DNA from 2 places in the Ureibacillus thermosphaericus genome. Region 2 is predicted to be linked to the other one. Evidence: riboswitches for the same ligand, from Rfam matches in the RefSeq annotation. Region 2 holds a riboswitch; the other holds the start of a gene.

Region 1 (20,364 bases), 1.3 Mb from region 2:
GCACCTAAAATTCCGATACCCGAAACAGCGAGTATGTATAAACTGCCAGAGAAGAATAAAATACCAATGGACATAGTGAGAAACGACCATTTTAAAGGAGACGTATCTCCTATTAATCTTGGATGCATTAAAATACCCACTAGAACGATGCCCGCTGCATGAAACATTTGATATTGAACAGCAGTATCCCAAATTCCTGCACCATAGTCATCCAATACTTCTTTTAATGCATGTGCACCGAATGCTCCTAATGCAACCGCTAAAAAGCCAAATACTGCACCTGTTATAATAGAACCTTTCATTTTACAAAACCTCTTTTTTATTTTTATTTTTAAAAATCAAAAATTGATTCCCCGTTTGCATCCTCTTCATCTAGTTTGGTTGAAGGGGGAAGTTGATTTCCGTGAGATACTTGCACATAGCTTGGCATTTGCCTTTGCACATAACTTTGCACTTGGTCTTTTTGGGCAAAGGACGTTGGTCGTTTTTCTGAGTTTAATGCTACATCACATAACGCTCGAATGGCGCTCAACAATTCACGTAACTCTTGTTCACTAGTCGTTTGTTTTGCTTGTACCACATAACGTTCAATTTCGTTAAACAATCTTTCGTAGGAAATCATTTTCTTTCCCCCTGTAATTCCTTTCGTTCAAACTTTAAACAATCCATCCCGGAAGATTGTTTTACAACAACAGACGGTAATTGTCTTGTTTTGAATTGATAAGCTGTACAACCTCGTGGATTGTTTGGATCCCACGTTACTTTAAAATATTTACACTTAAAACAGTTGACTTCCATGGGAAACCCACCTTTTATTTCACTCTACCAAATTTCCAATGTTGTGAAAAGTTCAATCAAAGTTGTTCAAAAACTTTCTAAAAAGTTGGTGCTCATTTTATGTTAAACACCAATCAATTGGTTCTTTTCCCCATTCAATTAACTGTGCGTTGATTTTAGAGAAAGGTCTACTCCCGAAAAATCCGCGATGAGCGCTTAATGGGCTTGGATGGGGCGCTTGTAAAATGCAGTGATGAGACCCCTTTCGTTGAATGATTGTCCTTTTCATTTGTGCAGGTCTTCCCCATAATACAAAAACGATTGGGTCTTGCCGCTCTGCTAATTTTTCAATAACGGTATCGGTAAATTGCTCCCAACCCATACCTTTATGGGAGTTGGCCTCCCCTTGTCTCACTGTCAACACCGTGTTTAATAAGAATACTCCTTGTTTCGCCCATTTCATTAAATAGCCGTCCTTTGGAATGGGACAGCCTAAATCATTATGTAATTCAAGGAATATATTTCGTAGACTTGGTGGATGAGGCACACCTGGTTTAACAGAAAAACACATGCCGTGAGCTTGTCCAGGTCCGTGATATGGATCTTGACCTAAAATGACAACTTTTACATCTTTGTATGGAACAGAGTAAAAAGCACTCATCACTTCATCAATTGGCGGATAAACAATTTTTGTACTATATTCTTCAGCTACAAATTTTCTTAAATTCTTGTAGTAAGTTTTTTCGAATTCATCTTGCAAAATTTCTTGCCAGTCATTATCGAATACTTTTTTCAAATCAGAACACCTCTCTTTCAACCTACTTGATTACGCGAAGATTATCAATAGTTTTATATAATCTGTTCGGACACGCTTTGGAAAACTTTCTCTTTATTTATAATTTATACCTAGCTAGTTGTGTTCTGGCTATATCATTTTTTATCATTCTGACCATTTTTGTAAAGTCAGATTAGGTATATACTAAAAACACAATCATTAAGTAGGAGTTGAGCAAATTGACATTGAAGAAAACATTAACAATTGCTGGGTCTGATGCATCAGGCGGCGCCGGAACTCACGCAGATTTAAAAACTTTCCAAGAATACGGCACTTATGGAATACAAGCTTTAACTTGCATTGCAACAATGGATCCAGATCATGGTTGGAGACATAGTGTATATACATTGCCTATTGATGTATTGAAAGCACAACTAAAAACGGCCATTTCTACCGGCATTGATGCAGTGAAAACTGGAATGCTTCCTAATGAAGAAGTGATTCAGGTTGCGGCAGAAGGCATTCAACAATCAGGAACTAATAATGTCGTAATTGATCCAGTGATGGTATGTAAAGGGGAAGATGAAGTATTAAACCCAGGTAATGTGGATGCCATGATTCAATATCTTTTACCTCTTGCCCTTGTCACAACTCCAAACTTGTTTGAAGCGGGACAATTAGCTGGAATGAAAACACCAAAAAACATTGAAGAAATGAAAGAGGCGGCAGAAAAAATTCATGCATTAGGCGCAAAAAATGTGGTTATTAAAGGTGGCCGTTCTCTCGGAACAGAAAAAGCCATTGATTTATTTTTCGATGGGGACAAGTTTTATGCATTAGAGACGGACCCTATTGAAACAAATTATAATCACGGCGCAGGCTGTACTTTCGCAGCAAGCATTACTGCAAATTTAGCAAATGGCTTATCCGTACAAGAAGCAGTTGTTGCTTCAAAAGAATTCGTTGCAGCAGCAATCCAGCATGGCTGGCGATTGAATCAATATGTTGGTCCAGTGATGCATGGAGCAAAAAACGTATTTGGAGCTCCAAAAGTTACAATAAATGAAATTTAATTTCCAAATACACTTTCCCAATGATATTCATCCAATCCCAAAAGCAATGAAATTTCAAAAAAATAGCATTTTATTAAGAAAACACCCGTACAATGAAAATGTACGGGTGTTTTTCATTCATTTCAATATTTTTCATTCGCATTGCTTTTTCTTTTCATCGAGTGAAATTTTTTACTATACTAATAACATAAGTCTCTGGAAAGGGGAATGAGAATGAAGGAAGTTGATGTGCTAGAGCTTCAAAAGTTAATTGACTCATTTGCAAATAAAGATGTTTATATACACCTCGAAACAACAAATGGCTCTTATGCCACTCACTATAACGAACAATTTTTTAATGCCAGCGCATTTATCCGCAACGCGAAAATTCGATATGAACATGGAAAAGTCATCAATGATAATCCCCACCGCGTCGGGCTTAAATTGGAAAACGGATGGGTTTATGCGCAAGGGATTACCCATTATGAATTAGATGAACAAGGTAGACTATTAATGGCTGGGTTAAACCACGAAGGAAAATTAGCGATTGCACTAGAAATTAGCGAAACGCCATTTACTTAAGGAGGGGATTAATATGACTTTAAAACCACAGCGCCACGTTTTAGTTGTTTTTCCACATCCAGATGATGAAGCTTTTTCATCTGCCGGCGTCATTCGACTTTATCGCAATATGGGAGTTCCCGTTACATACGCTTGTTTAACTTTAGGAGAAATGGGACGCAATCTTGGAAATCCTCCTTTCGCTACCCGTGAATCATTGCCTGAAATTCGTCGAAAAGAATTGCAAGAAGCATGCAAAGTAATGGGGATAGAAGATTTACGAATGATGGGCTTCCGAGACAAAACGATTGAATTTGAAGACGATGAAAAAATGGTGAAGCTCGTTCAAGATTTAATTTCGGAATTGAACCCTTCTCTCATCATCACATTCTTGCCAAATTACAGCGTTCACCCGGATCATGAAGCCACAGGCCGAGCAGTTGTTGAAGCAGTTCGCCGAATGCCGAAAGATGAGCGCCCGACTGTTTACGGTGTCGGATTTGCCAATAATACAATCGCTGAAAAAGGAGAACCAGACGTCATTATTGATATTACAACCGTCAAGGAAGATAAATTAAAAGCATTACTAGCTCATAATTCTCAAACAACATGGATGGTTGAAGAAAATCAAAAGAGGATTGATGAAGGTCAACCGATGAGTGATAGTTGGTTCCATTATGAAAAGTTTTATACAATTACGTTTGTTGATTAATTAAAAAGCATGCTTTTTATACAATCGAGTAGGAGGGAGCGATTAACTCCCGTCCTCTCACACCACCGTACGTACGGTTCCGTATACGGAGGTTCAATTAAGATAATTGACGCAAGTTTTCATAACGAGCTTCAAGACTTTTCGGCCCTTGGTTTCTCCAATAGGAGTTACCAAGGGTTCTGTGTAAATAATGTGTTTAGATGAGGGGGTTGTCCCGACCTCTTTCTCTAATTCCTATAATTTTGTATTAGAGTGATTAATTCTCTCTTACTTGATTGTATTAGTCTTGTTTTTCTTTTAATATAGCAACACCGAAAACTGCTCCTATTGCTGCAGATATCATATTTAATATAATTTTAATTGAAAGTGATAAATCATTAAAGAAATATTCAAAGATGGAATTAACTAAAAATACAGCTAGAGCAGCACAAATTGCAGGATAAAGTCTTTTTTCTGTGAAAATAATTTAATTCCACTTAGCCCATGAATAGCTTCAATCTATTGAGGGTAATATATAAATAACCTAAAAAAGACAATAAGAAAGCAGAGCTACCTAATGGAAGGTAACTTTGTTTAAACTTATTCTTCTTTGGTTATACTAATTAATTAAAGGTTCTTTATAAGGCTCCTTATTAATTAGCATGGAGTAAATGATTCGAAGCATTCGATGCGATATGGCAACGAGTGCTTTTTTCTTTCCTCTTCTTGCAGCAATCGACCAATATTTAGCAGCTAACCAACGATTCCTACTTCTAGAGATTGCCCATGCTACTTCGCACAGTACAGTTTTGATATGAGGATTCCCTTTAGTCGTTTTAGTTGACTTTCGTTTTCCTGCACTTTCATGATTTCCTGGAGCAACTCCGGCCCAAGACGCTAAGTGTTGAGAGGTAGGAAATTGTTCCATGTTCACCCCAATCTCTGCAATAATAATTGCTGCGGAATCCTTTTTAATACCCGGAATCGTTAGTAATAACTCCACTTCTTCTTTATAATTCTTCAGAATTTCATCTATTCTTTCCTCGATTTGGCTGATTAATGATTCTAAATAAACGATGTGTTGCCAAGATTGTTTGATTAGAAAGATTTGATGATCGTTTAAAGTACCGAATAAAGAGTCTGTAATCATTTGTTTTTTGTGCTTCATTCTTCCGTGAATACTATTTTCTACATCAATGGAATCAACATATCCATTTTGAATTAATTTGGATAGAAGTTTTCTTCCAGAAACACCAAACACATCTGAAATAACTGAATTTAGTTTAACATTTGAGCATTCTAATACTTTCAGAATCCTATTTTTTTCTGAAGTCAAATGGCCGATCCATTTTTTACGAAGCCGAGTTAAATCACGAAGGTTTCGTATATCTTCTGGTGGAACAAAACTTTTTTCAATCAGTCCATAACGCAATAACTTCGCAATCCACTCTGCATCCGAAACATCTGTTTTTCTTCCAGGGACATTCTTGATTCTTTGAGCGTTCGCTAATGTAATATCAAAGTAATCCTCCAAAATGTTATAAACAGGTTTCCAATAAACTCCAGTACTCTCCATCGCAATGTGCGTAATGCCATGGTTTTCCAACCACTTTAGTAAACGAAAGAGATCCTTTGTTAAAGTGGGGAAAGTTTCTGTTTCAATGAATAATTCATCGTCCTGTTCGCCAATCATGACACAAGCAACAATTGTTTCAGCATGTACATCTAATCCTGCACAACGTGTCATCAGTACATCCAATATAATCCCTCCCATAAAGTAGATTCACAAACAGCGAGTGAATTTGAAATATAAGCATTTTTCTGTACGTAGTCATCATTCCAAATGAATGAGCTAACAATGGGTTGTTCACCAAATCCACTCAAACAGTTTTTTATTCAGGGTATCATCCACCATAAAAGCCTACGTATTGTTAACTGTTTGTGTTATCTACATTATGGGAAAGAAATATCCATTTTCATGCCAGGGTTGTGAATGAAAATTCATGATTGTTTTTTATGTTAATCACCTTTCACTTAAAATTAATTTACTGTTTATAAACTCTTACACCGGTAGTCGGGTTCAAATATGGGATATAAATCACTAGTGGAACCGCATCTATATATTCATTAATAATTGTTGCAGCAGCAGCACCTATAGCAGCACCTCCAATAGCTCCCGGGATGCCACCATAACTACCAATTAAAGCACCTAAAGCAGCAGTTCCACCTGATACTCCGCCTTTTAGTATAGCATTAACATCGGTTTTTGTAAGGTAAATTTCCACATGATTCCAATATACTTTTATACCTCTTTTTCCTTCTTCACTTTTAGAAGCCGTCTTGACTGAACTCAGTGGTTTGTTTAATGATTCTTTGTTTAATGAAACAATAATTGTATCCCCGTTAGTTTCTAATGAATACTTGTTATATATTTTCGATTCTAACTTCATTGTTTGTAAATGTGCATTAACTTCTTCTAATATTTTGTTTACTTGTTCGAATTCTGATTGTGTAATATTTTTCATTAGCTCCGCTTCATTGTTGATTATGAATTTAAAATCAACTAACTCGATATAAGGGTCTTTTTTACCAACTCATCTGTTAGATTAGAGAAATTTGAGATAGATGAGTTTGAAACGATTTCTTGTTTGTTGATAGAATTCACATTTGAACTTCCAAAAGCAGTAGTTGGCATTATTAACGTAGCACTACATAATGCAGCAACTCCTATTTTTGTTATCTACGCATTTTATTTCCTCCTTTGAATATACTACTACAATTACAATATATTCAAGTAATTGGAAAAATATTGAAAATATATAAAATAATCTATCACGGCCACCTTTTAAAAAATACGAAAGTAGGGATGATTATGATAAAAATTAAAGTTTGTCAGTATGGTTATTCTGTTAATGAATTAATAGAATACGATGTTTGTGAGGCTCCTTTAAATATTGAAAGGCCAATGTTGAATTATGAAGAAAGAAGAATCGATTTGAGTGAAATATTTTTACCTTATTCAGTCCTCAAAAACTATAATTATTTAGATTTATGCAAACTTTTGGTTGTGTTCGTTTTGTCTACAACAAGATGCTAGCAGAACGTAAAGAAACATATGAGAAGTTCAAAGACGATAAGGAAACGCTTAAAAAGCAAAAGTTTCCGACACCAGCAAAAAATAAGAAAGAATTCCCGTTTCTAAAAGAGGTGGATTCTTTAGCTTTAGCAAATGCACAGATCCATTTGCAAAATGCTTATAAGAACTTTTTTGAAGATCGTGCGGAGTTCCCTAATGAATATCTCGAATATTGGAAAGTAAATAACATCATGTTTTATTAATTCCTTATAGTTATGACGTAAATTCCTTTCACAAACGTTGATATTATAAGGTTTTGTTGTAGTTACGTCTGACGTTGTGAAATAAGAAGATGGAATAACGTCTGACGTATTCACCTAAAAAGCTTGATATAATCAGTGTTTTACAAAAATTCCAAGAAAGGATGTTTTCTATGATCGGACTTACATTAAGAAACTTAGAACGTATAAGAACAAGTTTGTATTTGGAACAAGTAGTGCAAGTTGAACTCCCAAAAAATATGCTAAACAGACCAATCGAGCAATTCGCCCAGCCAATAATGGTTAACGGTTATCCAGTGATCCAATTCAGATACGAGGGTGCTATGCCTTTGTATAGTGAAAAGGACAAAGAATATACAGCACTTGTTAGAGATTATTATTTTCAAGTTACCTCTGATATGTACAATTACCCTGAACTAAATATTAGTTTCGATAAAGCAACATTAATAATTCAGCACGTTTTTCCAGATAGAATCATACGTGATTTAGATAATCGAAACAGAAAATACTTAATCGACGCTATTAAGTTCACAGAGTTAATTGATGATGATAATTTTCAAAAACTATCTATATACGAAGAAGGGTTTGTGAAGAAATTACAATTAATTTCTTAAAAATATCAATATAAACCAATGTACCAGAAAAACCTTTAAATGGTTATACTGGGAAAAGTAATTCCGAGACTTTTTATTGAAATCCGTTACGTGTTTCTGCAAAAATCAAGTTAAGAAAACAAGATATTGATTTTATCGTACTTCACTTCTTCCATAGCTTCTAATTTCCATTTCTCTATGTCAGCAAAGTAAACTAAAAGTTCCAGTAGATCCTTTTTTCCTTTTTTTAAATTTTGTACCCTAGGTAATACTAATCCGACAACTTTTTCCCCATTAAATTTGAAAGGACTTTCAAAGCGAATTGTTTCCTCATTTTCTTTCTCACTAACGCCCATATCATCTAATTTTGACAAATAAATCATATGTGCCGTTACTATATCGTCACGTTTAGTTAATACCGCTAACATTTGACCGGTGTTTTGCCTCCAGCTTCCTTCAGATTCCGCGTCACCACGGACACCCTTTCGTTGAGCTAACCTCTACTTCTGTCTTCGGGGTTCGGGACTTACACCCTATAGTTCATGTACATGCCGGGCGCACATCAAAAAAACACCATTTTTTCACAAATGGTGTTTTTTTATTTACCCTCTTCTCTTTTATGCAGTTTTTTGCTATTTTAGTGTAGTATAAAAGACAAAAAGTATAAAATTTTCGAAATACTATTATTTTTTCTATTTATATAGACATCAGTATAAATACCATTTATAGTGTATAAATATGCAACAAAAATTAATGAGGGGTTTATTATGGCAAAAAAATTTCATCCATATACATGGTTTTTATTTTTATGTCTTTCGATTTTAGGTATCTTTTTATTCATTATTCCTGTTAGTACGCCAGATGGACTTAAGGTTCCAATCGCACTTTTGGCGAACGGTCTTTCTGCTAATATCGTAACCTTTATCCATTGGTTTACGTATGTTGTCTTTATTATTGCTGCTGTTGGATCTATTGTGATGCACTTTGTACCGCAATCAGGAAAAGTGACGATTTTCGATGCTTTATTCCGTACTCATGCATTCTGGACAGTAATGCGAGTTTTAGCGGTCGTATTTGCAACGTTATATTTGTTCCAAATCGGGCCGGAAGCCTTCACTAGTGAAAATACATCTGGCTTGTTATTAAATCCTGATGGCGGCTTAGTAACAATGATGTTTTCATTGTTCTTATTTGCCGGGTTACTGTTGCCACTTTTGACAGATTTCGGGCTATTAGAATTTTTTGGTTCCATGATGGTAAAAATTATGCGTCCCATTTTTAAAATTCCTGGACGAGCTGCTATTGACTGTTTAGCTTCTTGGGTTGGAGACGGCACAATTGGTGTGCTTCTCACAAGTAGACAATATGAGCAAGGAAACTATACAGCGAGAGAGGCTGCTACAATCGCCACTACCTTTTCCGTCGTTTCGATTACTTTCTGTTTTGTGATTGTTGAAACGGTAGATCTTGGCCATTATTTCTTGCAATTTTACGGTACGGTCATTTTAGTTGGTTTAATCTTGGCTGTCATTATGCCAAGAATCTATCCTTTACGAAATAAACCGGATACGAATTTTGACGGATCTACTCCAGAAAGTCGCCGTGAAGATGTTCCGGAAGGATTTAATTCATTTACTTTTGGCCTACAAAATGCGTTAGATAAAGCCCATAGCAATCGAAATTTATTAAAAGTGGTTCGCTCAGGCTTTAAAAATGTTTTGGAAATGTGGTTTGCCATTACACCGGTCATCATGGCATTCGGTACAATAGCATTAATTCTTGCAGAATATACTAGTTTCTTTAAAATTTTAGGAATGCCATTCGAACCGATTTTGCAATTATTCCAAATTCCTTACGCAGACGAAGCTGCCCAAACAATGATTATTGGATTCGCGGATATGTTGCTTCCTTCTATATTAGGAGCTGGAATCGAGTCTGAATTAACTCGTTTCTTTATCGCAACAATTTCTGTTACGCAATTAATTTATATGTCTGAAGTTGGTGGCTTGATTTTAGGTACAAAACTTCCATTAAAAATTTGGGATTTGTTTATTATCTTCTTAATTCGCACAATCATTTCAATACCGATAGTTGCTTTCATCGCTCACTTAATCTTTTAACTTATGTGACGAGCTTGGGACAAAATATAAAAAACACCATTTTCTCACAGGAGAAAATGGTGTTTTTTTGATAATTGTAGAATTGATTTCCGTTCCGGGGACGCTTTCCGCGGGCCCGGCTCGAGCCCAATGTCATAAAGTTATTGAACCAAAAATTTACAGTTATTAGGCAACCACCGGTTGCCTCCTTTTAAAAATATTAAATCATCCTTTATAGCTTTAATCATTTTCTAAAGTTAGGTAAAAAAGGCAATAGAATGCCCGAGGCTTAAATATTTATTTTTTAAGCCCCTAATTTATTTACATTTAATAAACAAATAGGTTATATTTATCCTATGTATTGTTTATAGACACCTTTTTTGGTTTAGGGGATACTTTGTTGAGGACAGACCATTCCTTCGTGGGTAGCTTCTCCCAAACCGAATAGGTGTCTTATTTCTTATAATCACTTTCATGATTTTTGTAAACATTCTCTCTCTTTTGATTGGACAATCTTCTAATAATAAGTGAACCATCCTATCTTTTAATTTTCCTATTAAGATATTTGTGTTTACTTGATAATCATGTTTTCGTCTTTTTTTCTTACTCTCCTCATTAATTGTTTCATTGGCATCATTTCTCAATAAACTGACCATATTCGATAAATATATTGATGCATAGAAATCTTGTTCAATTGCGATTTTCGAACCACCCGTAAAATTTTCTATTTCGATTTTATTTTTCACGTTATTATACTCAGTTTCAATTCCCCAGCGTTTAAAATAAAGAGTTTTGAACTCAGAAATATTGAAGCCTTCCTCTATTAGATTTGTGACAAGTATTTCTTCTGTGTCAGAATCTAGTAAGAACCTAACTACACGAGCATTAACCACTTGGCCCTCATGTGTTATTTGTATAATTTGATCAGCTTTCTTCGCTTCGACAATTTCCTTTATCGTATTTTTTTGACATCGCATAAGATACTTGATGCCAATGGCATCTAAAAAAGCGATAAAATCTCTTGACGGATAACCTCTATCAAACAAAATTAGGTCGTTCTTCAATCCGGTTTGTACGAGTTCTTTAATCATATTCTTTGCACTATCTCGCTCAGCTACCTTATAAGGATCGATTTTAGAAGTTATTATAATCCCATTTTCAAGATCATAGATACAAGAGGCTCTAGCTCTTGCATAGCTTGACCTTTGATTTCTTCCATACCCAAAATAATTTCGAAGTTCCTCGGTGTCAGGTATTTGTAATACACTTCCGTCAATTGCGCAAAGCCTAAATCCACGATAAGTTTTAAAAGAATTTTCTTCATAATACCAATTAACAATCGCTTTTGAGAGTTTTACAAAAGCGAGGGGAGAAACCTTCTTTCGTGCAGCAGAATAGCCTTGTTTAGAAATACTAATATCTGATAAATTAAACTTGTCAAAAAAGTCGTCAAGTTCAATCTGAAGACTCTTTTTGACAAAATTTAAATTAAATAAAATTGTATTTTTGAAATTTAACTTCTTTTCTTTTCGCGTAAAGTACGTTTCCTTTGTTCGAGATTCAATCATAAACATCACATCATTCAGCATCTTTCGAGTAATCTCAATTGCCCCTAAAAAAGTACTTTTTGATTTCAAAAAAACCACCATCCTCGTTTTATTAACCAAAAATTGGCTTCTAAAACGATTTTGGTGGACTTTTTAAAAACACAAGAGTCTTATTACCTATCTTTGTGAATATTAAATTAAAAATTGGTATTTTAATAAACTTCCATTAATTGTAAATATAAGTTGATGACATTGGGCTCGAGCCTCCTCTGATTCAATCCTTCGCTCCTGCGGGGTCTCGAGAGGGCTCGTCGCAGGAAAGCTTTGAATTTACTTCCTTGAGCTTGCTCCGCTTTGCGACTAAGCGTGCGCGACAGGAGCACTCGCCCCGTCACTCCAATCAATTTTTTACAAAAAATCTTTTTGCAGCTCGTTCACTTTATTAGTTATATCCCAGCCTCGTTTCTTACGATCAGTCAAGTATATTTTATTAATTTGTATATGTTTTTATTTTAGTTGTAGTTGTGAGGGGGTACCCCCTCACAACTACAACTAAATTTTGGCATGCCAAAAAGACCTAACGATTTTTAATTTTTTCGAAAGGTCATTTATGGTATAGTGTAGTTAATCGATTATTTAACTTAAGGCAGTTTCATAATCGTATAAAATGCCATGTGTCAGTAACTGGAACGTCACTTTTAAAAATTTATTGATACAGGCGATAATCGCAACCTTATGAGGCTTTCTCTGAGGTTGTGTTTTTAATTTATAATAGTAATCTACAAAATGATTCGGTTTATCTTTCTTCTTCATAATCATGGCACACACCATAAAATATAAAAGCTTTCGCAAGTGTTTGTTACCTCTTTTATTAATACGATCATGATACTGTGTATTCCCCGATTGATAGCGCATAATATCAATTCCCGCATAAGCATTCAATTGTTTAGCATTTTGAAAGCGACGAATATCACCCATTTCCCCAATTAATCTACAAGCAGTAGAATCACCGATACCAGGGATGGAACGTAAAACCATATACTCTTTTCGATCTTTTGATAAAGTAATCATTTGTTGGACAAGTGCTTCTTTTTTATCCTTTAATTCTGCTATTCGATTTGCGTAATCACGGACTTGTTCACATCGCACATCGGTAGATTTAATCGCTGGATAACTATTTTGAGCAGCTTCTAATAAAGCAATTGCTTTTTTCTCTGCACGTTCTAAAGAAAGGTTCTTTCTTGTATTCGCTTTTAGGCGATTCTTAATGACAGTTTTAGAGTGAGCTAAAACAAGTGTTGGGTGAGGGTATAGTTGTACTATATTTAAAAATAGTGCAGAATTTGGTGTCAGCATTTTTTCTAATTCTGGAAAACTCAATTGTAAAATGGAATGCATACGATTTTTTAATAAAATCATTTCTTCATCAATTTCATCATAATAACGTGTCAATGCACGCATCTGCTCATAATAATCATCTTGGATATAGGTTGGTTCTCTCTCCATTTTAAAATGTGTTTTGGCTAATTCATGAGCATCGCTTATATCGGTTTTATGTCGACGCATCTTCGCCATTTGTAAGTTCGCTTCAAGGGGATTCATCCGACAATATGCATAACCGTAATCTTTTAAAAATGCTTCAATCGGTTTTGAATAAACACCTGTTGCTTCAAATACAATGTCTGGTGCTTGGTCATCAAGTGATGTAATATCTACTATTCGCTTATGCAATTGTTCAAAATCTCTTCGTGTATGATTGATTTCACCTTCATATTTGCACTGACGATAACTATCATAGATCGTTACTGTACTCTTTCCTTTACTAACATCTAAACCAATAACATGTTTCATTCCATTACCCCTTCTTTGCCAATTCATAGAAGTCTTCACATGACCTTATCGATTCCACTTTCTTATACACGATCTCTATGGACCCAACATACTAAACTGATTCGCATAAGGGTGTGAAGTTAGCCAGTTTTTAATACGGATTCAAAGATCCCTGAGACTGGTCGACTTTTCTTCACTTCTACTATAAAAAATAGTAGCACAAACCTTGGCCTTGGTTTGTACTACTAATCTTAGTATGTTTTTTTAAATACGGCTCCTACTTATGGAAGCATATGGATTATTCAAATAACTTTAACACTTTAACGTTTTAAATAAACAAATTTTTTTCTTTTTTTATCGATTTATACCTTGATTTTTTTAAAAGCTGTCTTTAGACTATTCTGTATATTATTTATATTTCAAAAGTTTTATGTATGAAATCATGTACATATAAGGGACTTTACAGTATGGTATTTATAAATCTCATAAAATACCGAATCTTATGTTAAAATAAATAAATGCTGGAACTAACGGAGGTTAAATTTAAAATGGAAGTTGCGGATAAAAGCTTTACTGTTGAAAACATCTTAAAAGCACAGCACCAATTAAAAGATGTAGTAATTCATACGCCATTGCAAAAAAATGAATATCTGTCAGAAAAGTACGGTGCGAATATTTATTTAAAACGTGAAGATTTACAATCAGTGCGCTCCTTTAAGTTACGGGGTGCTTATTATAAAATTAAAAAAGTTGAAGATGAAGCACGTGCAAGAGGTGTTGTTTGCGCCAGCGCCGGCAATCATGCCCAAGGGGTAGCTTATTCTTGTGCTCATTTAAAGATTAAAGGAACCATTTTCATGCCGTTGACAACTCCAAAACAAAAAGTCGACCAAGTGCGCATGTTCGGTCGCGATTATGTGGAGATTGTGTTAACTGGCGATACATTTGATGATTCAGCAAATGCAGCGATGGATTATTGTTTGGAACATGAAATGATCTTTATTCATCCTTTTGATGATTATGATATTATCGCTGGACAAGGCACATTGGGCGTAGAAATTTTAAATGACATTGAAGAACCTCTTGATTTTGTATTTGGAGGTATCGGTGGCGGAGGATTAATGAGCGGAGTTGCTGCCTATATTAAAAACATTTCACCACATACAAAAGTGATTGGGGTTGAACCAGAAGGCGCTCCAAGTATGAAAGCAGCCTTTGAAAATGGCGGACCTGTCACTTTAGAAAAAATTGATAAGTTTTGCGACGGTACAGCAGTTCAATCTGTTGGGCAAAAAACTTATGAAATTTGCCGCAAATATTTAGATGATATTATTACAATACCGGAAGGAAAAGTAAGTACAACTATTCTTGACTTATATAATAAACACGCTATCATTGCAGAACCATCCGGCGCATTACCAGTATCCGCCTTTGATTTTTTTGCGGATCAGCTAAAAGGAAAAACGGCCGTTGCGATTATTACAGGTGGCAATAATGATATCAGCCGTATGCAAGAGATTAAAGAAAAATCATTATTATATGAAGGTTTGCTTTACTACTTTATCGTCAACTTCCCTCAACGCGCAGGAGCATTACGCCAATTCTTAACGGTTGTTCTCGGCCCTAATGATGATATTATCCGATTTGAATATACGAAGAAAAACAATAAAGAAGAAGGTCCTGCACTAGTCGGAATTGAAGTAAGCAAGCCGGAAGATTATGAAGGCTTAATCGATCGCATGCGAGTGAATGGTTTTGAGTTTAAAGAAGTGAATAAAGACAGCACTTTATTTGGATTGTTGATTTAACAAAAAAGAAACCCGAGCGTTTAATGTGATCAACGCCCGGGTTTTAAATTTTATTAACAGATTTTGTATTATTTTTTTCAAGTTGGAAGGATAGTATTCATTTTTATTTTGGCATTTAAAAAAATAAAAACCAACCCTTATAATAAGAGTTGGCTGTATCAACATTAATTACCCCAACAACGCTCGGTCAGAATTCATTTTTTCACCGCGGATGAGTTCGAATTCAGCCATTAAGTCTGGAATTGTTAAGTTTGGTTTTTGAACTTCATCTACTTCTAAAATGATTTGCCCTTTATCCATCATAATTAAACGATTGCCTAAATCGATAGCTTGTTGCATGTTGTGCGTTACCATTAACGTTGTTAAATGATTTTCTTCTACCAATTGCTTTGTTAAGTTCGTAATCAATTCTGCTCGTGATGGGTCAAGAGCTGCCGTATGCTCATCTAGTAATAGAATCGCAGGTTGCGTAAATGTTGCCATCAATAATGACAATGCCTGTCTTTCCCCACCGGATAGCAATCCTACTTTTGCATTTAAGCGATTTTCTAAATTCAAATGCAATTTCTCAAGAGACGTGCGGAAGAAGTCACGTCGTTGTCGATTCACGCCTAATCGCAATGAACGATTGGCGTTTCGAGCATAAGCAATTGCAAGATTTTCCTCAATTGTCATAGATGGTGCAGTACCCGCCATCGGATCTTGAAAAACGCGCCCGATATAGTGAGAACGCTTGTATTCAGGTAAATGGGTTACGTCTTTTCCGTCTATCCATACTTTTCCAACATCTGGTTTTAATACCCCAGAAATCATATTCATCATCGTTGACTTTCCCGCACCATTACTTCCGATAACTGTTACGAAATCTCCTGGTTTTAAATGAAGATTGATATTATTCAATGCCACCTTTTCATCTGGTGTACCTTCATTAAAAATTTTGTTAATGCCTTCTAGCTTAAGCAAGGTGATCACCTCCTTGCTTTTCTAGTTGGGCAGCGGCTAACTTTTCTTGCAGTCGCTTCGCCTTCCGCTTCTTATCTTTTTGCTTATCAATCATTTGTGGAACTACTAACGCTAAGATTACAATAATGGCTGTAATCAATTTCATATCACTTGCATCGAGGAATGGCACTCGCAATGCAATCGCAAGTACAATCCGATAAACAATTGCTCCAACTATTACCGCAAAAGTAATGCGCATGATTGATTTCGTTCCAAAAATCGCTTCACCGATAATGACCGATGCTAGACCGACTGTAATCATCCCGATCCCCATTGTCGCATCGGAATATTTATTATATTGGGCGATTAAAGCCCCCGCTAACGCTACTAACCCATTCGATAATCCAACACCTAAAATAATTAAAGTGTCCGTATTCGCTGAAAAACTGCGAATCATTCGTTTGTTATCCCCCGTAGCTCGAATCGCTAGACCAATCTCTGTTTTGAGGAACCAATCCACTATGAACTTAATTGCTGTTGTAAGAATTATCATGACAAAAAGTATTTCCCAAGTTTGTGGAAGATTTTTTACTCCTAAACTCGTCAAAATGTTATTGAAAAATGCATCAATCCCTAAATGTTCCCAGAAAGAATAAATTTTAGTGAAGATTGTTTCACTATTTAGTAGAGGAACGTTCGGAAGGCTCGCTGCATTTTCACTTGAGAAGCCCATAATTCGCAGGTTTACGGAATAGAGGCCAATCATCATAATAATCCCGGCAAGGAGCGGATTAATGTTTCCTTTTGTATGGAGCAAACCAGTGATACATCCTGCAATAAATCCTACGACAATCGCTGCTAACGTAGCTAATATTGGGTGATAACCTAAAACAATCATTGTTGCAGCTGTAGCCGCACCCGAAACAAAGCTACCATCTACCGTCAAGTCTGGAAAATCTAACACTCGGAATGTTAGATACACTCCGAGTGCCATTATTGCGTAGATGATTCCTTGCTCAACTGCACCGAACATTGCTGTAAACATATTGAATCATCTCTCCTAACATGTTGAAAATATTTTATTGTTGTGTTTCGACAAGCTCAGCTTCCCACTCGTCTTTCACTTCAAGACCAAGTTTCTCAATTGCATCTTTATTCATTACTAATTTCAATGTATTTGGATATTCTGCTGGAATATCTGCAGGTGTCGCTTCACCTTTTAAGATTTTTGCAGCCATTTCACCAGCTTGATATCCGATATCGTAATACTCGAAACCAAATGCCAACAATCCGCCGCGTCTTACAGAGTCAAATTCACCAACAACAAGCGGTAGTTTATTGCTATCTGCTACTTGAATAATAGATTCTAGAGCGGATACGACTGTGTTATCTGTAATGATATAAAATGCATCAACTTTTCCGATTAAAGATTCTGCAGCTTGTTTGATCTCTGAACTTTGAGATACAGTAGCACCTTCTACTTTTAAACCTAATGAATCAGCAATCTCTTTCACTTGGTTTACTTGAGCTACTGAGTTTTGTTCACCTGCGTTGTAAACCATTCCGATTGATTTAACGTCTAAAGCGTCTTTCATGAATTCTACCGTTGTTTTAATTGCTTCTGGGTGCAAGTCAATCGTACCAGTAACGTTTGCACCAGGTGATTCAATCGAATCAATTAATTGAGCTGCAACCGGATCTGTTACAGATGTAAAAACAATTGGAATTTCAGTTGTTACATTTTTAGCAGCTTGTGCAGATGGAGTGGAGTTGGCGAAAATCAAATCTACTCCTGCACTTGCTAAGTTTTGTGCAATTTGCGTATTCAAACTATTATCGTTTTGTGCAATTTGATAATCATATTCAACATTTAAACCAGCATCTTTCAATGCATCTTGGAATCCTTGATATGCAGCGTTTAAAGATGGATGTTCAACAATTTGTGTTACACCAATCTTATAATTTTTTACTTCTTCTGTTGTTTCGTTTTCTGTGTTGTTTTCGCTCGATTCAGATGTATCATTACCGCCGCCGCCACAAGCAGCTAGAAGCAACATTAAACCAAAGAGCAAAAATGATAGTTTTTTCATGCTACTTTTCATACAAATATCCCCCACTATCCTTCGAAAAATTACTAACAATTTCGAATAAAAAATATTTTCACTTTATTCAAATAAAGCTAGAGTTTAACGATATATTACATTCTCATCGTTCAAGAGTCAATAACATTAGGAATGTTCTGAATTTAAGAAAATTCTTTTTATTACTTTAGTAATATTAATTTATCGCTTTAAATCGCTAAATTACGAGGATTTTCTAGAATAAATTGTTTTTTTGAAATAATGAATATTTTGTGACAAAATTGTGAACTTTATTTTGTTGTACGAAATCTTCCCTTTATCATCGTTAATTTTTTCCAAAGCTAAATTTGATTTTCTTTTTGTTTATGATAGAATTATATTTTGTGTGCTTATCACACCGTGGTTCGCGAAATCCCACGATAAAAAACTAAGGAGTGAAAATTTAATGAAAACAAAATTTATGGCAATGTCCGCAATCATAGCTGCACTTTATATTGCGGTAACGTATACGCTATCATTTTTAAGCTTTGGCGATATTCAATTTCGCATCGCTGAAATCTTTAACCACCTAATTGCCTTTAACCCTCGCTATATGCTAGGTGTTGTATTAGGCGTATTTATATCAAACTTATTTTCACCTCTAGGCTGGTTTGATTTAGTCTTCGGAGTAGCCCACTCCGTTATTTGCTTAACGATTCTTATCATCGTTAGCAAATATGTGAAAAACATCGCCTATCGTATGTTGATTAACTCATTTGTCTTCACATTCATGATGTGGATTATCGCTTTAGAATTAAAGTTAGCGTTAGAGCTTCCCTTCTGGCTTTCGTGGTTAACTACAGCCATTGGTGAAGCGGTTGTTTTACTAATCGGCATTCCAATTATGCAATTGCTAGATAAACGATTAAATTTCAAAAATTTAATCGATCAATAATATAAAACTAGTAGCACAGACTAATGTACAGTCTGTGCTATTTTTTTATACTAGGATTAAAAACGAACGAACTCTTTTGGATTTGATGGATTTTTACAATCAGTAATTATTTTTTTGAATTTAGCAATTTATCAATTCGAAAATACTTATTTATTCGAATAACATTTTCCTTCCCGAATTTACCGAAAATTATTGACATTCATACAATTTCAGAATAAAATATACTGCAATCAAACGTGGCGGAGAAAGGTTGTGGAAGCACAATCACCGCACCGGTAGCTTAGTTGAGCAGAGTCTGAGTTTAGTTGAGAATAGCCGAGCAAAATTGATGAGTAAGGAAAAGTAGCGAAATGTGTAATGCGATAGAGAGCTAGTGGTTGGTGGAAACTAGTGCATTCCTTTTCGTGAATGGGCCTTACGAGAGCAACTGCGCAAGTGGTTGACGTCTTTCCCGCGTTATTGGGAAGTGTTCACGACAGTGAGCACACCGAGGTGGAAGTCATAACTGCTTCAATAGAGGTGGCAACGCGGCAGCAAGGTCGTCCTCTGCAAATGGGTTTTCATGCCCTTTTGCAGAGGTTTTTTTATTTCTCCCACCGGCTATTCTATCTAAACTTCAAATTTTAAATTTGGAGGATGATAGAATGAACATTCATGTTTTTACAAAACGTGTTCAAGAAAAAGAAAACTTATCTTATGACGATATGATTCAAGCGGTAGAAATCATCTTTAACGAGGAAACACCAAAAGAAGCAATTGCTGAATTTTTAGTAGCACTTCATGAAAAAGGTGAAACAGCGGAGGAAATTGCCGCCCTTTCCATCGTGATGAAATCCAATGCCATTCATTTCCCTGTCACAAAAGGTACTTATATCGATATTTGCGGTACTGGGGGCGACGGTCTGAAAACTTTCAACATCAGTACAACTTCTGCCTTTGTGTTAGCCAGTAGTGGTGTCAAAGTTGCAAAACACGGCAATCGGAAAATTTCTAGTTCTTCTGGAAGTGCCGATGTCCTACAAGCACTAGGCATTCATACAGATTTTACTGTCCATGAGTCCGTACAGTTATTGGAACAAGAAGGAATCACTTTTCTATATGCCCCGGCCGTTCATCCAAAACTGAAACGCATCGGTGAAGTTCGTCGAGCAATTGGTAAGCCAACCATTTTCAACTTAGTTGGCCCCTTAACAAATCCTGTTGACTTAGAGGTTCAACTAGTCGGCATTAATCGTCCAGATTTCGTGGAGGAATATGCAAAAGTATTAAGTATTTTAGGGAGAAAGCGAGCTATCGTTATTTCAGGATCACAAGGCA
Region 2 (11,423 bases):
AAGATGGGCAAATCGTCTTCCATTTAATTCCATCCTTTTTGTGTTCTAAAAACGCTTTTGATGAATTACCTGTAGAAACCAACCTAAAAAAAGGCGATCGTTCAAAATCTAAATAATTAAACCTGCAAGAAAATGATTCACCACATGAAATCTGGTATTCTTTTTTTAAATGAGAAGTGATATAAGAAATTGTATCTATTCCTACCTTTCCGTTGAGTCGGATTGGAACCTGAAGATATACTTCAGTCCCCATTTTCGGCTTATCCGGAAAGTTTAATGAAATATCAAATTTTCCAAAAAGTCTTTCGAGTTCACTTTTTAAAGAATATTCGGCAAAAAAATCTATACATACATAAATATCCATACTGAAACATCCTCTTTTATAAAAATATGGGAAAGAGTGAGTCAAATTATATACTACCCACTCCACCCAAAAAACTACTATAATTTTAATAACAAAGACAGTATTTATTACTTAGCTTTATATTGTTTAGTTTTAGAAAATTGATACAAAAATTCCCATACTGGATCGCCAGTTTCATTCCAAAGTTCTTTATAAGCACATCCAAAAAAACATGATTCATAAATTCTACTTTTGTTGTTTCATATACAATCATGCGAAAAATTACAGCAGTCAATTATATTTTTTCTTAAATTTTACAAATTTATTATATAAATGCAAATTAGTGAATTATGATTTTCATAATTTATCCAAAAAATAAAAAGCATCCACAGTTCATGAACAGAGATGCTTTTTACATAATTTTCCACTTGTATTAAAATCTTTCCTTAATCTCCCCCACCTCGGCAGCCAACATCACCGCCAGCTTCATGCGGGCTTTTTTGCTGTCGTAGTCGCGGCCGAGGATGGCGCCTTTCTTTTGCAAGTCGTAGGCAGTGCCTGGAGTGTCGTACACCACTTTGACGTTTCCTTCCGCCGTGCTTGTTGTCACCACCACGATGACGCCTTTTTCAATGGCATATTGCACTTGTTCCGCAACAGCCGGGTGGACTTGGCCTCGGCCGAACGCTTCAAGGACAATGCCTTTTGCTCCCGTCTCCACCGCATACTTAATCAAGCGGCCATCGGAGCCCAATGAACATTTGATGATTTCCACATAAGGCAATTCGGATTTCAGCTCATAGGTTTCCCTTTTCACCGCTTTTCCATATAAAATGACTTCTTCATCATCCACATACCCCAAATGGCCGAACCCCGGCGCGTTGAAGCCGTCCACGTTGGAGGCGTGGCACTTCTTCACATAGCGGGCGGGCAAAATCTTTTCATTGAACAACACAACCGCGCCCAAGTTTCTCGCTTCATCGCTTGCAGCCAAAATGATGGCTTGACGCAAGTTGGAAAAGGCATCCGTTCCAATCGTGGCCGGGCTTCGTTGGGCGCCTGTCACCACCACCGGCCGCCCGTCACCAATTGTCAAATCCAAGAAATACGCCGTTTCCTCCAGCGTATCCGTTCCGTGGGTCACGACCACTCCTGCCACTTCTTGATCCTCAAAAACTTGTTCAATTTTTTCTTTTAACTGAATTAAATGGTCAAAGGTCATTTCATTGCTTGGCAAATGGAATAGGGTTTCTACCTTCAATTCAATATGTGATGGCAGCACACATTGTTTGGACAAATCTTCCCCCGTCAACATGCCGGATGTGAGGAGCCCCGTTTCCGGATTCACGCCGCTAGCAATCGTGCCGCCCGTACTGATCAAAACCACTTTCTTTTTCATTATTTGCACTCCTAAACTCTCAGTTTATAAACGTTCATTTATCAAAATAAACCATTGTTACAAGAACTTCAACTGTCGCACGTCCAAAGAAAAACCCCCGGCAGCTGCCAAGGGAGTTAATTCAAATCAAAGTGCATTTTTTCTCCGGGTTTAAAATGCAAAAAAGAGCGAATGGCAACACTCCATGGTCTTCTCCACCCGCTCTTTTTCTACCAGTCCCTATCTCTATCCTTCCAAAATCAATTTTTCCAATTCCAACGGCTCGATGTATTCGCCGTTTTTGTAGGCGCGCATGTTGCCGCCGGAAATTTCGTCAATCAACATGATTTCATTCGTTTCTTTATCACGGCCGAATTCGAATTTAATATCGTAAAGTTCGATGCCTTTTTTCGCCAATTCTTCTTTTACAATGCCGGCGATTTTTTGTGTAAGTTCTTTTAACACTTTGTATTCCGTTTTGGATAAAATGCCAAGCATGTCCAACGCATCTTCGCTGATTGGCGGGTCTTCCCGTTCATCGTCTTTAATTGTCACTTCCACAAAGGCATCAAGAGGTTGCCCTTCTGTTGCATAAAGGCCGTAGCGGCGCAAGAAGCTCCCCACTGCGCGGAAGCGGCAAATCACTTCCAAGCCTTTGCCGAAAGTTTCCGCCGGTTTCACTTTCATCGTCTTTTTATCGATATCCGCTTCAATAAAATGTGTTGGGATGCCTTTCTCATTAAGCAATTCGAAGAAATATTTCGTCAATTTCAATCCTGCAAGTCCTGCACCTTCAATTGTCAATCCCACCGTATTGGCACCTGGGTCAAATACCCCGTCAACGCCTGTTACGTCATCTTTGAATTCCAATAAATAGTTGCCATCTTCCAATTCGTAAACATTTTTCGTTTTACCAGTGTAAATGTGCTTCATGTCAAGTCTCCTTCTTCTTTTAGCCTTTACATCGATAGAACTGATGCTGTCTTTATAATAAATCAAACAAAGTTTATCGGACAAGAGGGCCTCTTTTATTATTTACAATTTCTTCATTATTATAGCGATGAGGCAGATGAATCTAAAAGCTGCTGTCTTGTGACATACACCGTTTTACCGCCGTGGATCAAATAAAAAGACTACCCGGAAAGTCCTTCTCTCCGGATAGCACGATTAGCTGACATTATTATTTATCTTCTCTCAACAAATACTGATTTCCATCTTGGTCATAGAAAGTGAACATCGAACCATAAGGAAATTTTTGGAGTTCATCCACCTTTACGCCATTATTTTTCAACCGCTCATACGCCTCTTCAATGTTCGGTGTGCTGAAAAGGAGGGTTGGATGAGCGACATTTTCCGGTTTTTGTTTCTTCATCAATGCTTTTGAGTATAGCACCAATGTCGCAAAATCATTTTCAGGTCCCACCTCAATCCACGCCATCCCAGGCCCCATCGGCTGTTCGAATTTCAATACAAACCCTACTTTGTTAATCCAAAAATCTTTTGCCTGTTCCTGATCTTCAACATAGATTGTGATTTTTCCAATTTGGATCATCGAGATTCTCCTTTTACGTTTTTTCATTTCATTATGCCATAAAAATGGATTGGCTAAGTATTTTTCAAACTGAATATTTTCCTATAAATATGGATTTTTTCTCCTATATAATATAACCATGATCAGATTCCAGGATTATAATATATATAAAGGAATCAATGAGGAGGCTATCATGGAAAACGAATATGTTGTTGGTTGGGGCACTTTGGCGTTGATCAATGCAGGGCTTGCCCAAGGAAAAAACCGCTCCGGATTGAACTGGTTCTTGATTTCACTTTTATTGGGACCATTGGCCACATTGCTTTTATTGTTTGCAGAAAAGAGATAAATTTTTCAAAAGACGATGATTTGTAACTCAACAGTAGTATTTTCATCCTCTATAAAACTTATTTTGATAATCATATTTTACTATTCACAAAGAGATATAATCCGCGCTTATCTCCCTATTTTTTTATGTCGAAAAATGGAAATCTATTTACATTAAATAGTAGTATTTCCTATATTGCTGAACATACTCTCTGCTAGTATCTTTATTTTTAAGTATATGGATACGCTTCCATGTACGAAATTCAAACAAAGGGGGATTATTATTGAAAGCTGCAGTTGTTTCAAAAGAAAAAACGGTGAGTGTGGTGGACAAACAATTACGTCCGCTTAAACATGGTGAAGCTTTGGTACAGATGGAATATTGCGGAGTTTGCCACACAGATTTGCACGTGAAAAACGGGGATTTTGGGGATGTCACAGGTGTTGTTCTTGGCCATGAAGGCGTTGGAAAAGTCGTTGAAGTGGCTGAAGGGGTCACTTCCTTAAAAATCGGCGACCGGGTAGCCATTCCTTGGTTATACGAAAGCTGTGGCCATTGCGAGTATTGCACAACAGGAAGAGAAACGTTGTGCCGAAATGTAAAAAATGCCGGCTATACGGTTGACGGAGCCATGGCGGAACAGGCAATCGTGGTTGCCAATTATGTGGTAAAAGTGCCTGACAACTTGGATCCGGCAGCTGCCACTTCCATTACATGCGCCGGAGTGACAACATATAAAGCGGTAAAAGTGTCGGATATCCGGCCTGGGCAATGGATTGGCGTATTTGGCATTGGCGGTTTAGGAAGCCTGGCTGTCCAATATGCGAAAAATGTATTTGGCGCAAGAGTAGTCGCATTCGATATTAATGACAATAAATTGGCCTTTGCAAAAGAAATGGGAGCAGATGTCACGGTGAATTCGTTAAAAGAAAATCCGAAAGAAAAAGTCATTGAAATCACAGATGGAAAAGGATTGGACGCTTGCGTTGTGACAGCTGTGGCGAAAGCACCATTCAACCAGGCTGTAGATGTCGTAAAAGCAGGCGCCCGGGTTGTTGCAGTTGGTTTGCCTGTTGATAAAATGGATCTTGATATTCCTCGCCTTGTGCTGGACGGCATTCAAGTGGTCGGTTCCCTCGTCGGTACCCGCCAAGATTTGAAAGAAGCGTTCCAATTTGCAGCTGAAGGAAAAGTAGTACCTAGAGTAACCCTCCGAAAACTTGAAGAAATCAATGATATCATGGAAGAAATGGAGCAAGGAAAGTTCACTGGTCGAATGGTAATCGATTTTACGAACTAAAAAATAAAAGGAAGGAGCAGTCTCTTTTGGACATGCTCCTTTTTAAATTTTGAAGAATTTGGCGGTCAGAAGACGGTTTGCCTCTTTGGTTGGCGAATAAGTTCGGCGATTTGGCGATTATTCTTGCCTGGTTGGCGATTATCGGGTTCTGCAGAAACGTTTTTTTCCTTTGGCGATTATGTTCCTCTATTCGGCGATTATCAGGATCTTCGCAAATTTTATAGAAGTCCTTTCTGGCCCCTACACGCCTCTTTTATTCCCCCACACAAGGGTATGGAGTTGCGGCAGTACTTTCACGTTTTGTAATTCCTCATCTGCCATTACTTTGTTAATGAGCCTTTCATATTTTTTCAGTAAGTGGCTAACGAGTTTCGTTTGATCTTTTGTAGTTGTGTCATCATTGCCAACCTGTAAGAAAAATGGAATAGTCGGATATCTTAAATGTACTTTTTTTGCATATTCATAATCTTCCTCATCAAATACAACGACTTTCAATGAAATGTGCTGGTTGCCGTTTCGGGCATTTAGCTTATCTATGATTTCAGTAAGCACAGTAAAATCTGTTTTCATCCCAGAACTTGGCGGTTTTGGGGAAATCGTCACTTGATTTACATCGTACAGCCAATCTTGCCATCTAGAGCCTTGAGTTTCGACGCCAATTTGGATTCCATTCTCCTTTAAAATCCGCACTAATCCTTCTAAATTCCGAATTAATGCCGGGTTGCCGCCTGAGATCGTTACAAAAGAGAATCCGTCTCCGCCAAGCCGTTTCAATTCCGTCCAAATTTCTTCTGCGGTCATTTGCCGAATCAACTCTTTACCGCTGCCATCCCATGTAAAGGCTGAGTCGCACCATTCACAAGAGTAGTCACAGCCTGCCGTGCGAACAAACATCGTCTTTTGCCCGATGACCATCCCTTCTCCCTGAATGGTAGGGCCAAAAATCTCCATAACGGGAATTTTACTCACTTTCCATCCACTCCCGTCTAGCTTCTGCATAACTTGTAGGAGTCTCATAGAGTCGAATAAATTCTACCCGCGCCCCGTCAAAACCTTTCTCCTGCAACGCTTCCGCCAATTTTTCATAAATCCAAACGACCATATTCTCAGCTGTTGTATTCATTGTCGGCAACGTTTCATTTAAATAGCGGTGGTCCAAATAGATTTCAATTTTTTCTTTCCAAATGTCTTTAAGGTCAGCAAAATCAATAACTAACCCTCGATCATCCGGATATCCGCTTACTCCAAGCACTACTTTGTACGTATGCCCATGGAGGTTTTTGCATTTCCCTTCATATGCATGCAAATGATGGGCGGCATCAAATGTAAATTCCTTGCTGACGAGCACACGCTTCGAGTGATATCTCAATTGGTCTCTTTGAATATCTTCATCTAGTTTTTGAAGCTTATCAACAATTCTAAAATCTAACATGTGAAGCACCCTTTCTAGAACGTAAATACTCATCAAGACCTCTTTTTCTCAACTTACATGCTGGACATTCTCCACAGCCATCTGCAATGATTCCGTTATAGCAAGTCAATGTATTGTTTCGTACAAAATCAAGCACACCTAATTGGTCTGCCAGTTCCCATGTTTGTGCTTTCGTTAACCACATGAGCGGCGTATGAATGACAAACGTATCATCCATCGCTAAATTCATTGTTACATTCAACGATTTGATAAAAACATCACGGCAATCAGGATAGCCACTAAAATCCGTTTCACATACGCCTGTTACGATATGCTTTGCTCCTACTTGGCTTGCTAACACCCCTGCAAAGGAAAGGAATAGCAAATTGCGCCCCGGCACAAAGGTAGAAGGAAGCTCGCCATCTTTCCCTTCCTCAACTTCGATATCATCCCGTGTTAGTGCGTTTGGAGCTAGCTGATTTAAAAGGGACATATCAAGAATGTGATGCTTTACCCCTACTTTCTTTGCGATTTCCTTTGCACATTCAATTTCCAATCGATGTCTTTGACCATAATCAAACGTCACAGCTTCCACTTCTTTAAACTGTTCTTTTGCCCAAAACAAACATGTCGTGCTGTCTTGTCCACCACTGAATACGACGATTGCATTTTCTTCTTTTAATATCATTAAAGACACTCCTTCATAAAGAAAAAACAGCATCCTAAGAAGGAAATGCTGTTTCTTCTTAGTTTTTTATAGAGGGTAGCTAAGAACCTCTGTTATTCATTTATCGATTATCCACTTTTTCTGGATATAAATCATGATTCATTAAACGGTAATTTGCCATTTCTTCATATTTCGTTCCAGGTCTTCCGTAGTTGCACCATGGATCGATTGAAATTCCCCCGCGCGGAGTAAATTTCCCCCACACTTCAATATATCTTGGATCTAATAATTCAATTAAATCATTCATAATGATATTTACGCAGTCTTCATGAAAATCTCCATGATTTCGAAAACTGAATAAATATAATTTCAGCGATTTGCTTTCCACCAATTTTTTATCCGGAATATAAGAAATATAAATCGTTGCAAAATCCGGCTGCTGTGTAAGCGGACAAAGACTAGTAAATTCAGGACAATTGAATTTTACAAAATAATCCCGATTGACATGTAAATTATCCACTGCTTCCAATACTTCTGGCGCATATTTTGTTGGATATGACGTCTTTTGATTACCGAGCAGCGTCAAATCCTTTAAACCATCTTCCAATTTGCGACTAGACATAAAAAAACCTCCTTGCAAAATGTTTCCCAACATTTTCAAGAGAGGTAAACCCAATTCATTCTATTAAAACTGATGAAATATTATTGTTTCATAGTTTTTTATAGAGGGTTATGCTATGAACCTCTCCCGTTCTAGTCGGGTATTCAACTTTACTTAGTAATATTATAGAATATAGTGAAAAAGGTCAAATTTTTTTAGAAAGTTTATTAAAAAAAACAATGAGATAATCAATGGATTGCCATTTCAAATCTCAATTATCCCACCACTGATTCGCTTAAAGCCGCGCAATTTCCCTAGCTCCTCCACAAAACGGAGGCATGCAAGATCTTTCGCTTTTGCTTCAATCATAATATCTGCAGATTTTCCGAAATCCTTTAAGGCTTTAATTAATGGAAAAGCAAAATCCATATCAACATAATCCGCATGTGCCCGTAACATTTTTTCAGATTTTGGTGATGATAAATGAAATTTCGGAACTTTCCCTGTATGTTCCCAAGTCGCAAAAATCCTTGGCAACAACTCTTCTAATTCACAGTCTCCTTTATTTACTATATAGTGATGGTAATCAAATACAAAAGGTACTTTTAATTTTTCACAAATGGCTAATGTCTCTTCTGCTGTATAGGTTTTATCATCATTTTCCAGAGTCGTTTGCAAGCGAATTGTTGAATCTAATTTTTGGAAGTTTTGATAAAATCGAGAAATAGATGCATCTTTATCCCCGTAAGCTCCTCCAACATGGATATTTAACATTGCCTCTTTTTCTAGCCCCATTGCTTGCAACATTTTAAAATGATAGGTCATATCCACAATGGCATTGTTTGTTACATGAGCTTGTTTACTTGTGAATAAAGTAAACTGTCCTGGGTGAAAGCTGACCCGCATTCCATAATTTCGAACCATTTCTCCGATTTCTTTAAAAAGATGTTCAAACGGGGAGATAAACTCCCAATCCACTTCCGGATGTGCAGCTAATGGAATGAGAGATGAAGACATTCGGTACACTAGTATTCCGTGGGCAATATTGTAATGGAGAATGCGAATTGTATTTTTTAAATTTCGCTCCGTGATGGTTAATAATTTCTCGGCTCTACTTGTTTCATCGAGTTTTTTCCAGTTGGTAAAAGTAATTGTATGTGAAGGAGACGCTTCCCACAATGGGAGCGCCATTGAAACATAACCAAATCGAAGTATCATCTGTACACCATCCTAAAAAAGAATGATGAGGATAGTGTTTGTCAATGGAGAACGATACATACATCATGAAAGGAGGATTATGAAATCTGACAATAGTGATTACCCCACTATTTCTTTTCGTTTCTATAAATTTCATTCGAGATACTTCCAATTCATTGACGAAATGAGATGAGGAAAGTTTGAAAAAATTATCCCATTCCATAATTTTATTTAAATCGTTGCAATAAATTCAATTTGAACAATTGATTTTGAATAATAACTAGAATTACTAATAATTCTCTAAAAAAATCTTGTATTGATTACCTATGAAATTTTTTAATAATACCATCTTCTCTTTTGTATCTATTACTTCAAATGGAATAAATACTTCATGCTTTTTTAATTTAAATGTTCTCATTTGCCCGATATCAAAATTTAAAATCTTTTGTATCTCCTTTTGGACGATTTTTCCTTTCGCAGATTCAGGATTTCCAGGATCAACATGCAAAATTAAACAACGATATCTTTTATCACCATTCAAAGTTGCAAATTTTTTAGAAGCACCTCTAATGGTAATTGGTTTATATCCTAATGATAAACTCTTATTAGCAATAGTACATTCGATAAAACCTAAGCTATTTAAGTATTTATGTAGTTCACCAAATACGAGTAATTCTTTCATTATTCTCCGCTCCATTAAATTTTTATTTTTTATGATAAATCAATTGAACAACTCCCGATGGAAACGTCTTTGCTTCTACAAGTTTTAGTGCTACTCTATGTTGAATATCAATAAACAATGGTTTCCCCGCTCCTAGAATAATTGGATGGACTGATAAACGATATTCGTCAACTAAATCATGATTAACAAATGTTGTAATGAGACTGGCTCCTCCATATAACCAAATATCTTTCCCAGGTTTATTTTTTATTTTCTTTACTTCTTCTACTACATTGTCGTTGATGTACTTAGCCTTCCCATCAGCACTTTGTTGTGTTCTAGAAAACACATATTTCTCTTTACTTTCGATTATTTCCCACATTTCTATTTCTTCTGCGCTTGCATTTTCTCCAGGTGAATATTGTCCCCACAATTCATAACTTTTTCTTCCGTAAAAAATCGTATCGATTTGATGGAGAAATTCCGTAAAGTTCATTTCTGGTTCCATAATGCACCAATCGATTTCCCCATTCTTCCCTTCTATAAAGCCATCCAACGTCACGGCTAAATCTAGTATAATCTTTCTTTGGTTTTGCATCGTTTTCCCTCTCTTCCTTAGATTTTCGATTGGAAAACTACTATATCATACGCTTGAACTTTATTGTCAAATATCTCCTTGATAGTGACAAAATCTTATGTTAGCATGATTGATTTTTCTAAGATTGGACGAATGATCCTCGTTGAAGTTTCATTTTCATCTAGACAAAACTTACAGTTGGACTAAAGAAGACAAAAGGCAAAAAGCGAATTGGAATCACTCCAATCCGCCTTAAATAAATTGCCATAATACCTCATTAAATCGATCCCGTTCTTCCCAAAACGTTCCATGGCCGCTATATTGGAAAGGAACGACCTTCGAATTTGGTATGAGTTCATTGAGTTCTTGAGCTTGTGCAAAAGGGATTACTTTATCATGTATTCCATGAATGATTAACGTAGGCACATGAATTTTTGAAAGATCCGCATATAAATTTTCATCTCTTAAAGTATTAATGATTGCAATTGTCGACCAACTTGCTGCATCCAATCCCATTTTCATAAACCAATCAGAAAATTCTTTTGTAATATATTGGAAGAAAAATCCGTCGATTACTTTTTGCATCATTTTCGGTCGATCATTATATGCTAGTTGAAGAAAACTTTGTGCAGTCTCTTGTGTAAAGCCGATTGGAGCTGCACTCGCAACAAGAATTAATTTCGATACACCAAAGCCATGATGACGAGACATATAACGTATTGCAATAGCTCCGCCAGTAGAATGGCCTACTAATGCAAAATTGTTTAATTTTAGAGCATCCACAACTGCACGAACATCATCAGCTAACCTGTTGTAACAATATCCTTCAAAAGGTCTATCCGATTTTCCGAAACCTCTCCAATCAATGCCGATACAACGATATCCTAACATCGGCAAGACGTTATACTGATATTCAAACTGATTATGATTTAAAGGCCAACCGTGTAAAAACACAATGGTTTTCTTTCCATGAGGATTAATATCTTCCACATATAATTTTACACCCGAATCAACAGTAACAAAATAGCCCATGCATACCCTCCCGTAATTCAGTCTCGGAATAGGATATTCAGGGCTGAAAATATAGGTGAATCTCTTAGAAAGTAAAGAAACAATTTTATTTTATGCTCGCAAAATTTTTTCCATCGCTTTTCCTTTTGCCAATTCATCGATCAGTTTATCCAAATAACGAATTTCCTGCATCAAAGGTTCTTCAATCTCTTCTACCCGCACTCCACAAATAACACCTTTGATGAGTTTACGATTAGCATTTAATTGAGGAGCTTCATTAAAGAATGTTTCAAAATCTGACTCTTTTTCTATTTGCGCCTCTAATTCTTCTTGGCTATATCCAGTTAACCAACGAATTATTTCATCTACTTCTTCTTTTGTACGACCTTTTTTCTCTGCTTTCTGAATATAAAGAGGA

Evidence for each region. A riboswitch is a leader RNA that binds a small molecule or an ion and turns the genes downstream of it on or off. The one in region 2 is predicted to bind preQ1.
Region 1: linked by a shared signal. The riboswitch ahead of UtA1_RS05305 (QueT transporter family protein) and the one ahead of queC (7-cyano-7-deazaguanine synthase QueC) in region 2 are both predicted to bind preQ1.

What each region holds. Positions count from the first base shown of each region.
Region 1 is NZ_AP018335.1:1,093,931-1,114,294, reverse strand. Features, by position in the region: gene UtA1_RS05405 (DUF423 domain-containing protein) at 1-302, opposite strand, end outside; gene UtA1_RS05400 (YwdI family protein) at 332-622, opposite strand; gene UtA1_RS05395 (hypothetical protein) at 619-798, opposite strand; gene UtA1_RS05390 (uracil-DNA glycosylase) at 896-1,573, opposite strand; gene thiD (bifunctional hydroxymethylpyrimidine kinase/phosphomethylpyrimidine kinase) at 1,792-2,625, shown strand; gene UtA1_RS05380 (YojF family protein) at 2,839-3,186, shown strand; gene bshB2 (bacillithiol biosynthesis deacetylase BshB2) at 3,200-3,877, shown strand; gene UtA1_RS05365 (IS110 family RNA-guided transposase) at 4,476-5,615, opposite strand; gene UtA1_RS05360 (hypothetical protein) at 5,902-6,381, opposite strand; partial or broken gene UtA1_RS05355 (helix-turn-helix domain-containing protein) at 6,911-7,147, shown strand; gene UtA1_RS05350 (hypothetical protein) at 7,366-7,827, shown strand; gene UtA1_RS05345 (hypothetical protein) at 7,938-8,234, opposite strand; gene UtA1_RS05340 (YjiH family protein) at 8,574-9,926, shown strand; gene UtA1_RS05335 (IS4 family transposase) at 10,271-11,551, opposite strand; gene UtA1_RS05330 (IS110 family RNA-guided transposase) at 12,089-13,303, opposite strand; gene ilvA (threonine ammonia-lyase IlvA) at 13,831-15,090, shown strand; gene UtA1_RS05320 (ABC transporter ATP-binding protein) at 15,259-16,053, opposite strand; gene UtA1_RS05315 (ABC transporter permease) at 16,046-17,077, opposite strand; gene UtA1_RS05310 (ABC transporter substrate-binding protein) at 17,112-18,134, opposite strand; PreQ1 riboswitch class I at 18,507-18,550, shown strand; gene UtA1_RS05305 (QueT transporter family protein) at 18,559-19,047, shown strand; T-box leader at 19,367-19,597, shown strand; gene trpD (anthranilate phosphoribosyltransferase) at 19,692-20,364, shown strand, end outside.
Region 2 is NZ_AP018335.1:3,252,664-3,264,086, forward strand. Features, by position in the region: gene UtA1_RS17725 (hypothetical protein) at 1-364, opposite strand, end outside; gene UtA1_RS15710 (asparaginase) at 777-1,742, opposite strand; gene UtA1_RS15715 (phosphoribosylaminoimidazolesuccinocarboxamide synthase) at 1,968-2,654, opposite strand; gene UtA1_RS15720 (VOC family protein) at 2,902-3,273, opposite strand; gene UtA1_RS17345 (hypothetical protein) at 3,446-3,601, shown strand; gene adhP (alcohol dehydrogenase AdhP) at 3,864-4,880, shown strand; gene queE (7-carboxy-7-deazaguanine synthase QueE) at 5,121-5,849, opposite strand; gene queD (6-carboxytetrahydropterin synthase QueD) at 5,842-6,312, opposite strand; gene queC (7-cyano-7-deazaguanine synthase QueC) at 6,299-6,979, opposite strand; PreQ1 riboswitch class I at 7,032-7,075, opposite strand; gene queF (preQ(1) synthase) at 7,080-7,580, opposite strand; PreQ1 riboswitch class I at 7,665-7,710, opposite strand; gene uvsE (UV DNA damage repair endonuclease UvsE) at 7,824-8,777, opposite strand; gene UtA1_RS15755 (hypothetical protein) at 9,046-9,438, opposite strand; gene UtA1_RS15760 (dihydrofolate reductase family protein) at 9,461-10,015, opposite strand; gene UtA1_RS15765 (alpha/beta fold hydrolase) at 10,247-11,026, opposite strand; gene UtA1_RS15770 (DUF2200 domain-containing protein) at 11,117-11,423, opposite strand, start outside.